2 linked regions of the Rhodovastum atsumiense genome follow. The protein of the gene in region 2 binds, or shares a complex with, the protein of the main gene of each other region. Links are inferred from orthologs where the notes say so. Each region holds a gene or a part of one and is shown on either strand. Other genes may lie near its edges.

Region 1 (3,896 bases), 4.7 Mb from region 2 along the record:
TCTCCACCCAGACGATGCTGCAGGCCCGGTTCGTGCGGGAATCGATCGAATCGGCGGTGGCGCGGCAGGCGGCGCTGAACTTCGATCCCTACAACCGCGCCCGCCTGGCCACGCTGCTGGCGCGCCAGGGCGAGGCGGCGCAGCGTGGCGACTCCGATGCGTTCCGGCGCGACGACGAGCTGTTCCATGCCGCTATCGCCGACGGCGCCGGCTGCCCGTTGGCCTGGAGGACCGTCAGCGACCTCAAGGCGCATCTCGACCGCGCCTGCCGGCTCAGCCTCGCGGGGCCGAAGCCGCTGCAGGCACTGGTGGACCAGCACGCCGCCATTGTCGCTGCCATCGACGCGCGCGATCCGGACGCGGCCGAGAGGGCGATGCGCCAGCACCTCACCGAACTCCTGCACGCCCTGCCCGAGATGGAAGAGCGTTACCCGGAGATGTTCGAATAAGGCACCGGCGGCGCGGGTCAGGCAGGCACCGCCGCGGTGAGACGGCCATGGTGGCGGTGCTGCTTCATCGCCAGCACGAGTTCATGCATCACCTTGTCCACATCGGTGCCGGTCACCACGCCATCGCCCGGGGCAAGGCTCATTTTCTTCAGGATCTCCGCGCCCTCGCCAAGCGCGGCGACCGGCTTGCCATGGGCGAAGCTCTCCAGCACGAAATGCAGTGCCTGCCCCATGCCGGCGAGCGCCGTGGCCGCCGCGCCACCAGGAATCACCACGGCGTCGTACAGCACCGAGGGCGCGTTGGGGGCCGGCCGGTCCACCGGCAAAGCGCTGCCATCCGCTGCCTTCACGCTGCCGGCAACGGCCGCGATCACCTCGGTCTTCGCCCCTTCCTGGTGCAGCCGCGTCTGTACCGCGCCTAGCTGGGTGGCATCGACGCCCTCGGCCGCCAGGATCGCGACCTTGCGTCCCCGGATGCTGTCGGCAGGCCGGTCCATGCTGAGCGCGGGCGAGGCCTGTTGATGCGGTTGGCTGCGGCGCGTGCTCTGGATGGTCAGGCCTGTCTTCTCCGCCACCCTGGCAGCGAGATCATCGGCGACATTCACCAGCAATTCGTCAAGCACACGCTGCTTGACCGCGACGGTGCCGACCATGTTCAGCTCGAAGCTGAAGGCATCGACGATATGGTCCTTCTCCCAGGGCGACATGCTGTTCCAGAACAGGGTCGCCTGGCTGAAATGATCGGCGAAACTCTCACTGCGCACCCGTAGTTTCTGGCCCGAGACCGGCTGGGCATAGGTCCGGAACGCCGCCATGGCATCGGGGGAATGCGCGGGACAGCCGCCGGCAAGAGAGTTCGGAAAATAGGAGACGCGGCCACGGTCGATACGATGTCGCAGCTTGCCGTCACGCTGGTTGTTGCTCATGGCCGACACCGGCCGGTTGATCGGCAGCTCGGCGAAGTTCACGCCGAGCCGGCTGATCTGGGTGTCGAGATAGGAGAACAGCCGCCCCTGCAGCAGCGGATCGTCGGAGAAGTCGATGCCGGGCACGACATGCGCCGGGCAGAACGCCACTTGCTCGGTTTCGGCGAAGAAATTGTCAGGGTTGCGGTCCAGCACCAGCCGCCCGACGCGCCGCACCGGCACATCTTCTTCCGGAATGATCTTGGTCGGATCGAGCAGGTCGAAGGGGAATTTGCCGGCATCCGCCTCCGCCACCACCTGCAGGCCGAGTTCCCATTCCGGGAAGTCGCCGTCCTCGATCGCTTCCCAGAGGTCGCGGCGATTGAAGTCGGGATCCTTGCCGGCGATCTTCTGCGCCTCGTCCCACAACAGGGAATGCACGCCCTTGCGCGGCTTCCAGTGGAACTTGACGAAATGCGCCTGGCCCTGGGCGTTGACCAGGCGGAAGCTGTGGATGCCGAAGCCTTCCATCATGGCGAAGCTGCGCGGCAGCGCCCGGTCGGACATCACCCACATCAGCATGTGCGTGCTCTCCGGCGTGAGCGAGACGAAATCCCAGAACGTGTCATGCGCGGAGGCCGCCTGCGGGATCTCGTTGTGCGGCTCCGGCTTCACCGCGTGGATGACGTCGGGGAACTTGATGGCATCCTGGATGAAGAAAACGGGAATGTTGTTGCCGACCAGATCCCAGACGCCTTCGTCGGTGTAGAACTTCACCGCGAAGCCGCGCACATCGCGCGGCGTGTCGGCCGATCCGCGCGATCCCGCCACCGTCGAGAAGCGCACGAAGACCGGCGTACGCTTCGCCGGGTCGCGGAACAGCGAAGCCATGGTCAGGTCGGAAAGATCCTCGGTGACCTGGAAATAGCCATGGGCGGCGGCACCGCGGGCATGCACGACGCGCTCGGGGATGCGCTCGTGGTCGAAATGCGTGATCTTCTCACGGAAGTGGAAATCCTCGAGCAGGCTCGGCCCGCGTGCGCCGGCACGCAGCGTGTTCTGGTCGTCGGCGAGCCGCAGTCCCTGGTTGGTCGTCAGGTGGGGGCCGGGATCCTGCGTCGCGCGCGCAAGATCCTGATCCTTGGCGGCCGGTGCGGCCGTCTGCCGGGCCTCGTCCATGTGCTCCCCCCTTCGCCTTGCCCCGATGCTGCAGGCGGGGGAACGGTGAATGAACGGGGATGGTTCCGGCTTATCCGCCCCCCGGCGCGCAGACCCGCGGCGGTCAGGTGGCCTCGAACAGCGCCGCCCGCAGGTCAACCGGACGCGGGCACATCCGGTTTTCGATCAGGAAGGCCATGTCACGTTCCAGCGATTCCAGGTCGGCCGGCGTCAGCCTCGTGTGGAACTCCGCCCAGGAATAGAGCGTGCGCCCATCCTCCAGGCTGAAGCCATTGGCCTTGCAGGCGATGCGGATGGCGGCATCGGGATCGGCGGCGACGAAGGCGACCGCCTCGGCCTGGGCCTGCTGGTAGAGCCGCACCAGATCCGGCCGCTGTGCCACCAGATCGGCCCGTGCGCAGGTGATCGTCACCGGCTGCAGCAATCCCGGCCGCGTTGGCACTTCCCGCGCGCCCTGCCGCTGCGCCGCCAGGATCAGGTCCGCGGCCAGCACCGCCGCGTCCACCTGGCCCGATTGCAGCGCCGCGAGCGAGACCGGCAACTGCATGTCGAGGAAGGCGACGTCGCCGATGGAGAGCCCCGCGTCCTGCAACGCCGCGATCAGGTACTGGTGCAGCGCGGTGCCCTTGACCCCGGCGACGGTCCGGCCCTTGAGGTCGGCCACCCGGGTGATCCGCGGATCGCGCGTCAGGATGGCGGCAAGCTTGCGGTTGCGCGCGACGGCGCCGGTGATGCGCAGCGGATTGCCGTTGGCCAGCGCCATGATCACCGAGGCCGGGTTCATCACCGCGCCGATGTCGAGCGATCCCGCCGCCAGGGCCTGCGCCTGCAGCACGCCCGAGGTGATGTCGTGCCAGACCACCTCGAAGCCGAGCGGTCGCAGCCGCTGCTCCAGCAACTGGCGCTCGCGCATGACGATCTGCGGCACGTTGAAGGGCTGGCGCACATAGGAGACGTTGAACGCCTGGGCCGCCCGCCCCGGACGGCGCAGGCCGGACAGGCTGGCCACGCCGAGTCCGACCATCAGGCCACGACGCGACAGGACGTGCGGGAAAGCGTTCATCTTTCGGGTTCTCCGATCTGTTCGGACAGCGTTCGGGCCGGTGGCGGCGCGGCGCCGCGGGTCGCCCGGGCCAGGCTCTCCAGCACCAGCGCCTCGATCCGGCCGGCGACGTCCGGACCGAGCGGCGGACCGCCCGGCGGCGAGCGCACCAGGACACTGGCGGCGATGCGGCCACCGGCGAGCACCGACACCCGGTCGGCGAGCCGCACCGCCTCGGCGAAGTCGTGCGTCACCAGCACCGTGGTCGGCGCGACCCGGCCGCGCAGCCGGGCGATCTCGTCCTGCATCTGCCGCCGCGTC
Region 2 (4,563 bases):
CGACCATGACAAGGCCATGCTGGAAAGCCTGCTCGCGTTCAAGCGCGCCGGCGCCGCCGGCGTGCTGACCTACTTCGCCCCGGCCGCGGCGAAGCTGCTGCGCGGATAGCCCGGGGCGCTGCCCCGGCCCCGCCAGAGGCTCCGCCTCTGGACTCCGGCAGGGGCCAGAGGCCCCTGCACCCCATGTGTTTGGTTCCTGGGAGGGGGGCGAACCGGCACGAACCCGTCATCAGCGAGGACGCCCCCCTCCCAGGAACCAAACATGGGATCCAAGGGCCTTCGGCCCTTGGCAGAGGTCCAGGAGGCGGAGCCTCCTGGTGGGGGCGGGGCAACGCCCCGCGCTGTCAGGGCTGCAGCAGCGCCGTGTGCAGGGCGTGCCAGCTTGCGGCGTCGGGGGTGCAGATCAGTCCGCCGCCGTGCAGGGCCGGCCGGTACGGAGATCCGTCGAACCGGGCCGAGTATCCCCCGGCTTCCTGGTGCAGCAGCCAGCCGGGGGCATGGTCCCAGGGCATCAGCCGGTTGAACAGCAGGAAGTGGCACTGGCCGCTGGCGAGCAGCCGGTATTCATGGCCGGCGCAGCGGTAATCCCAGCTTGCCGCGATCCGCGGCAGGTTGCGGCAGACGGTGGCCTTCAGCTCCGCCGGCAGGAAGCGCCAGGAGGTGGTGCCGGTCATGGACGCCACCGGTGCCGGGGTGGCGACACGCAGCTCCTGGCGGCGCCCGTCCGGGGCGGCGATCCAGGCGCCCTCGCCGCGCAGGGCGAAGGCGCTGTCATCGCCGACCGGGTCGTGGATCACCGCCGCCACCACCTCGCCGCGCACGATCGCCGCCGCCATGGTGGCGAACAGCGGCAGACCGGCGGCGAAATTGGCGGTGCCGTCCACCGGATCGACCACGAAGGCGAGCTCCGCCTCCCCCACCCGCTCCAGCAGCGAGGGGTCGGCGGCGGTCGCTTCCTCGCCGATCACGACGCAGCCGGGGAAGGCGCGCTGCAGTCCCGCGGTGATGACGCGTTCGGCGGCCTCGTCGGCTTCGGTGACCAGGTCGAGCGGCCCCGACTTGGTGCGCACCCCGGAGGCAGGAAGACGGCGGAAGCGCGGCATCACCTCGCGCGCGGCCGCGTCGCGCAGCACCGTCCCGAGGACAGTCAGCTCGTGCAGGGACAGGCGCATCAGCGTGAGAAATCCGGGCGTTCGAACCGGGCGCGGTCGGCAGGCAGCAGGCGGACTGTCACGTGGATGGCGTCCTCGTCGTCGGCGCGGCCGATCACCTCGCCATGTTCATAGAGCCAGGCCAGGCGCGCGCCATCGGCCGGCGGGATGGCGTAGTCGGCGATCTCCATCCCCGCGGCGATGCGCAGGTCGATCGCCGCGGCCAGTTCGGACAATCCCTCGCCGGTGACGGCGGAAACGGCGACCGCGCCCTCCCGGGAGGGCACTTGCGCAACGCCGCCGAGCAGGTCGGCCTTGTTCAGCACCTCGATGGTGCGGGTGCGCCAGTCCTCGTCCAGCGTGCCGTCGGCCACCATGCCATCGAGCACCGCGAGCACGTCGGCGCGCTGTGCCGCCGAATCGGGATGGGCGGCATCGCGCACGTGCAGGATGACGTCGGCTTCCGCCACTTCCTCCAACGTGGCGCGGAAGGCGGCGACCAGTTCGGTCGGCAGTTCGCTGATGAAGCCGACCGTGTCGGAGAGGATGGCGCGCCGGCCGGAGGGCAGGCGCAGCCCGCGCATGGTCGGATCGAGCGTGGCGAAAAGCTGGTCGCGCGAGAGCACGCCGGCACCGGTCATGGTGTTGAACAGCGTCGACTTGCCGGCATTGGTGTAGCCGACCAGCGCCACCACCGGGAACGGCACGCGCTTGCGCGCGCTGCGGTGCAGCCCGCGGGTGCGGCGGACCTGCTCCAGTTCACGCTTGAGCCGGACGATGCGCTCGCCGATCAGGCGGCGGTCGGCCTCGATCTGCGTCTCGCCGGGGCCGCCGAGGAAGCCGAAGCCGCCGCGCTGGCGTTCCAGGTGAGTCCAGGATCGCACCAGCCGCGAGCGCTGGTACTCGAGATGCGCAAGTTCGACCTGCAGCGTGCCTTCGCGGGTGGCGGCCCGCTCGCCGAAGATGTCCAGGATCAGTCCGGTGCGATCGATGACCTTGCAGTTCCAGGCTTTTTCCAGGTTGCGCTGCTGCACCGGGGAAAGCTGGGCGTCGACCACCGCCACCGTCACCTGGGACGCGGCGAGCTCCTGGCCTTGTTGTGCGACCTGGCCTTCGCCCAGCAGGGTCGCAGGCCGGCGGGCCCGCAGTGGCAGGATGGCGGTATGCAGCACCACCAGGCCGATGGCGGCGGCGAGCCCGACCGCCTCGGCCAGGCGCGCCTCGGCGGCACGGGTCGCCTCCGCGCCGCTCGCCGGCTTCTCCCAGGGGAGAATGACGGCGGCGCGGGTCGGCGGCATAAGCCCGTTGGCTTGCCGCTCAGTCTCCGCGGGCAGAGACCGTCTCCCGATCGCGTTGCGGCATGGTCAGCGTAGTACTGGAGGGCTCCTTGGCAGAGGCCCCGGCGCCGGCGCTCGTGGCATCGAACAGCTGGATCGGCGCCCCCGGCATCACGGTGCTGATGGCGTGCTTGTAGACGAGCTGCGTATGCCCGTCGCGGCGCAGCAGGACGGAAAAATTATCGAACCAGGTGATGATGCCCTGCAGCTTGACGCCGTTCACCAGGAAGACGGTGACAGGGGTCTTGTTCTTGCGCACATGGTTCAGGAAGACATCCTGAACATTCTGCGATTTCTCGTTGGCCACGACGTGATCCTTCTTGTTGTTGCTGGTCCCGGATTGCTCCGGAACCCGATTCAGGCGCCGCCGCGCGGGCGTGGCTCGGCCGCGCACGGCGTCAGATGACCAGTCACCTTCCCCCTGAAGGCGGTACCGTGTACCGCCAGCGAGGGATACCGGCGACCGACGGGTCCGGGAACACCCCACGATCCCGCAGGCAAGCCACGCCACCCTCGGCAAACCCGGCACGGCCACAGGGACAACCGCGCCAGCGCTTCTGGCGCCGTATCACGTTCTTACCATAGCCGTCGCGTCCGCTCCACGCCGAAGCGCGGGCGTATGTCGAAGCGGTTTTCCGGTGTTTCGATTGACACGACAAACAAATCCGCCCCCGACCCGGTCCCGTTTGCCTGGATCAGATCAGTCATGCAGGGCGGTACGACCATCAGAACAGGCAACGTCATGGTCGCGACAGCGGCATGACTCCCTGGAGAAAGACGCCTGCATGCGGGAAGATGCAAGGTGACGAACGTTCCCCGGGGCCCACGCTTACGGGGCTTTCCACCGCGTCCCGTGGCGACTGAGCCCGGAACTGTCGCAGGGACGCCTTGTTCCTGTTCCGTGTCCAGGAGGCAGTGATGGCCGAAACGACAGGCGATGTGCTCGTGCAGGGATTGCTCGACTGGGGAACCGACACCGTGTTCGGCCTTCCCGGTGATGGCGTGGCCGGCATCGTCGAGGCGCTGCGCCGCCGCGCCGACCGCATCCGTTTCGTGCAGACCCGCCAGGGATCGACCGCCGCGCTGATGGCCAGCGGTCATGCCCGGCTGACCGGGCGGCTCGGCGTGTGCCTGGCCAGTGCCGGACCGGGCGGGCTGCAATTGCTGGCCGGCCTGTATGACGCCCGGGCGGACGGCGCGCCGGTGCTGGCCCTGACCGGGCTGCCGCCCCATGACCTGATCGGCACCGCGGGCCAGCAGGACGTGCCGCTCGACCGTGTCTTCGCCGATGCCTGCGGCTTCAGCATCCAGGTGCAGGGGCCCGCCCATGCCGAGGCGGCGGTGAACCAGGCGTGCCGGATCGCGCTCGCCGACGCGACGGCGACGCATCTGACCATCCCGTCCGATATCCAGTCCGCCACGCTCGGGCGCAACCTGCGCGCCGGACGCAACGGAACGGTAGCAGCATCGCTGCCGGCGCCGCCGGCGCTGCTGCCGGCCGAGGATGCGCTCGCCCGCGCGGCCGCCGTGCTGAATGCGGGGCGCCGGATCTGCATCCTGGCCGGACGCGGGGCGCTCGGGGCCCGGGCGGAGCTCACCGCCATCGCCGAACGGCTGGCCGCGCCGGTGACCGAGACGCTGCTCGGCAAGGGGGTGCTGCCCGATCACAGCCCCTATGGTATTGGCGGGGCCGGCCTGCTCGGCACGCGCCCGAGCCAGGATGCGCTGGAGAGCTGCGACACGCTGCTGATCGTCGGCAGCGGCTTCCCCTACCTTGAGTACTATCCGCGTCCCGGCCAGGCGCGGGTGGTGCAGATCGATGCCAATGCACGGCGGATCGGCCTGCGCGTGCCGGTGGAAGCGGCGCTGACCGGCGATGCCGCCGCGGTGTTGCGGGCCTTGCTGCCGCTGCTCGCGCAGCAGCAGGAGCCGGGCTTCCTCGAAGGCGCGCAGGCAACCATGGTGGAATGGCGCGAGGAACTCGACAAACAGGCGACGCGGGGGGATTCGCCGATGAAGCCGCAGGTGGTGCTGCGCGAGCTGGACCGCCTGGCCCCCGAGGATGCGATCCTGGT

What was found. The genes of interacting proteins can lie anywhere in the genome.
Region 1: the proteins of hfq (region 2) and NBY65_RS24680 are in contact, whole or in part, in a crystal structure (PDB 3VU3), measured with the Escherichia coli proteins. The link is inferred for Rhodovastum atsumiense from one-to-one orthologs.

The regions. Positions count from the first base shown.
Region 1 is NZ_OW485601.1:5,472,682-5,476,577, forward strand. The notes cover bases 1-2,990. They hold NBY65_RS24680 (catalase), read right to left. Parts: upstream 2,534-2,990; coding sequence 467-2,533; downstream 1-466. Other genes in these bases: NBY65_RS24675 (GntR family transcriptional regulator), read left to right, coding at 1-449; NBY65_RS24685 (ABC transporter substrate-binding protein), read right to left, coding at 2,637-2,990. Outside these bases: more of NBY65_RS24685, read right to left, coding at 2,991-3,596; NBY65_RS24690 (ABC transporter ATP-binding protein), read right to left, coding at 3,593-3,896.
Region 2 is NZ_OW485601.1:742,666-747,228, forward strand. The notes cover bases 1,133-3,883. They hold hfq (RNA chaperone Hfq), read right to left. Parts: upstream 2,796-3,883; coding sequence 2,469-2,795; downstream 1,133-2,468. Other genes in these bases: NBY65_RS03165 (inositol monophosphatase family protein), read right to left, coding at 1,133-1,172; hflX (GTPase HflX), read right to left, coding at 1,172-2,449; NBY65_RS03180 (thiamine pyrophosphate-dependent enzyme), read left to right, coding at 3,407-3,883. In the rest of the region: hemB (porphobilinogen synthase), read left to right, coding at 1-109; more of NBY65_RS03165, read right to left, coding at 345-1,132; more of NBY65_RS03180, read left to right, coding at 3,884-4,563. UniProt on the Escherichia coli protein: RNA chaperone that binds small regulatory RNA (sRNAs) and mRNAs to facilitate mRNA translational regulation in response to envelope stress, environmental stress and changes in metabolite concentrations.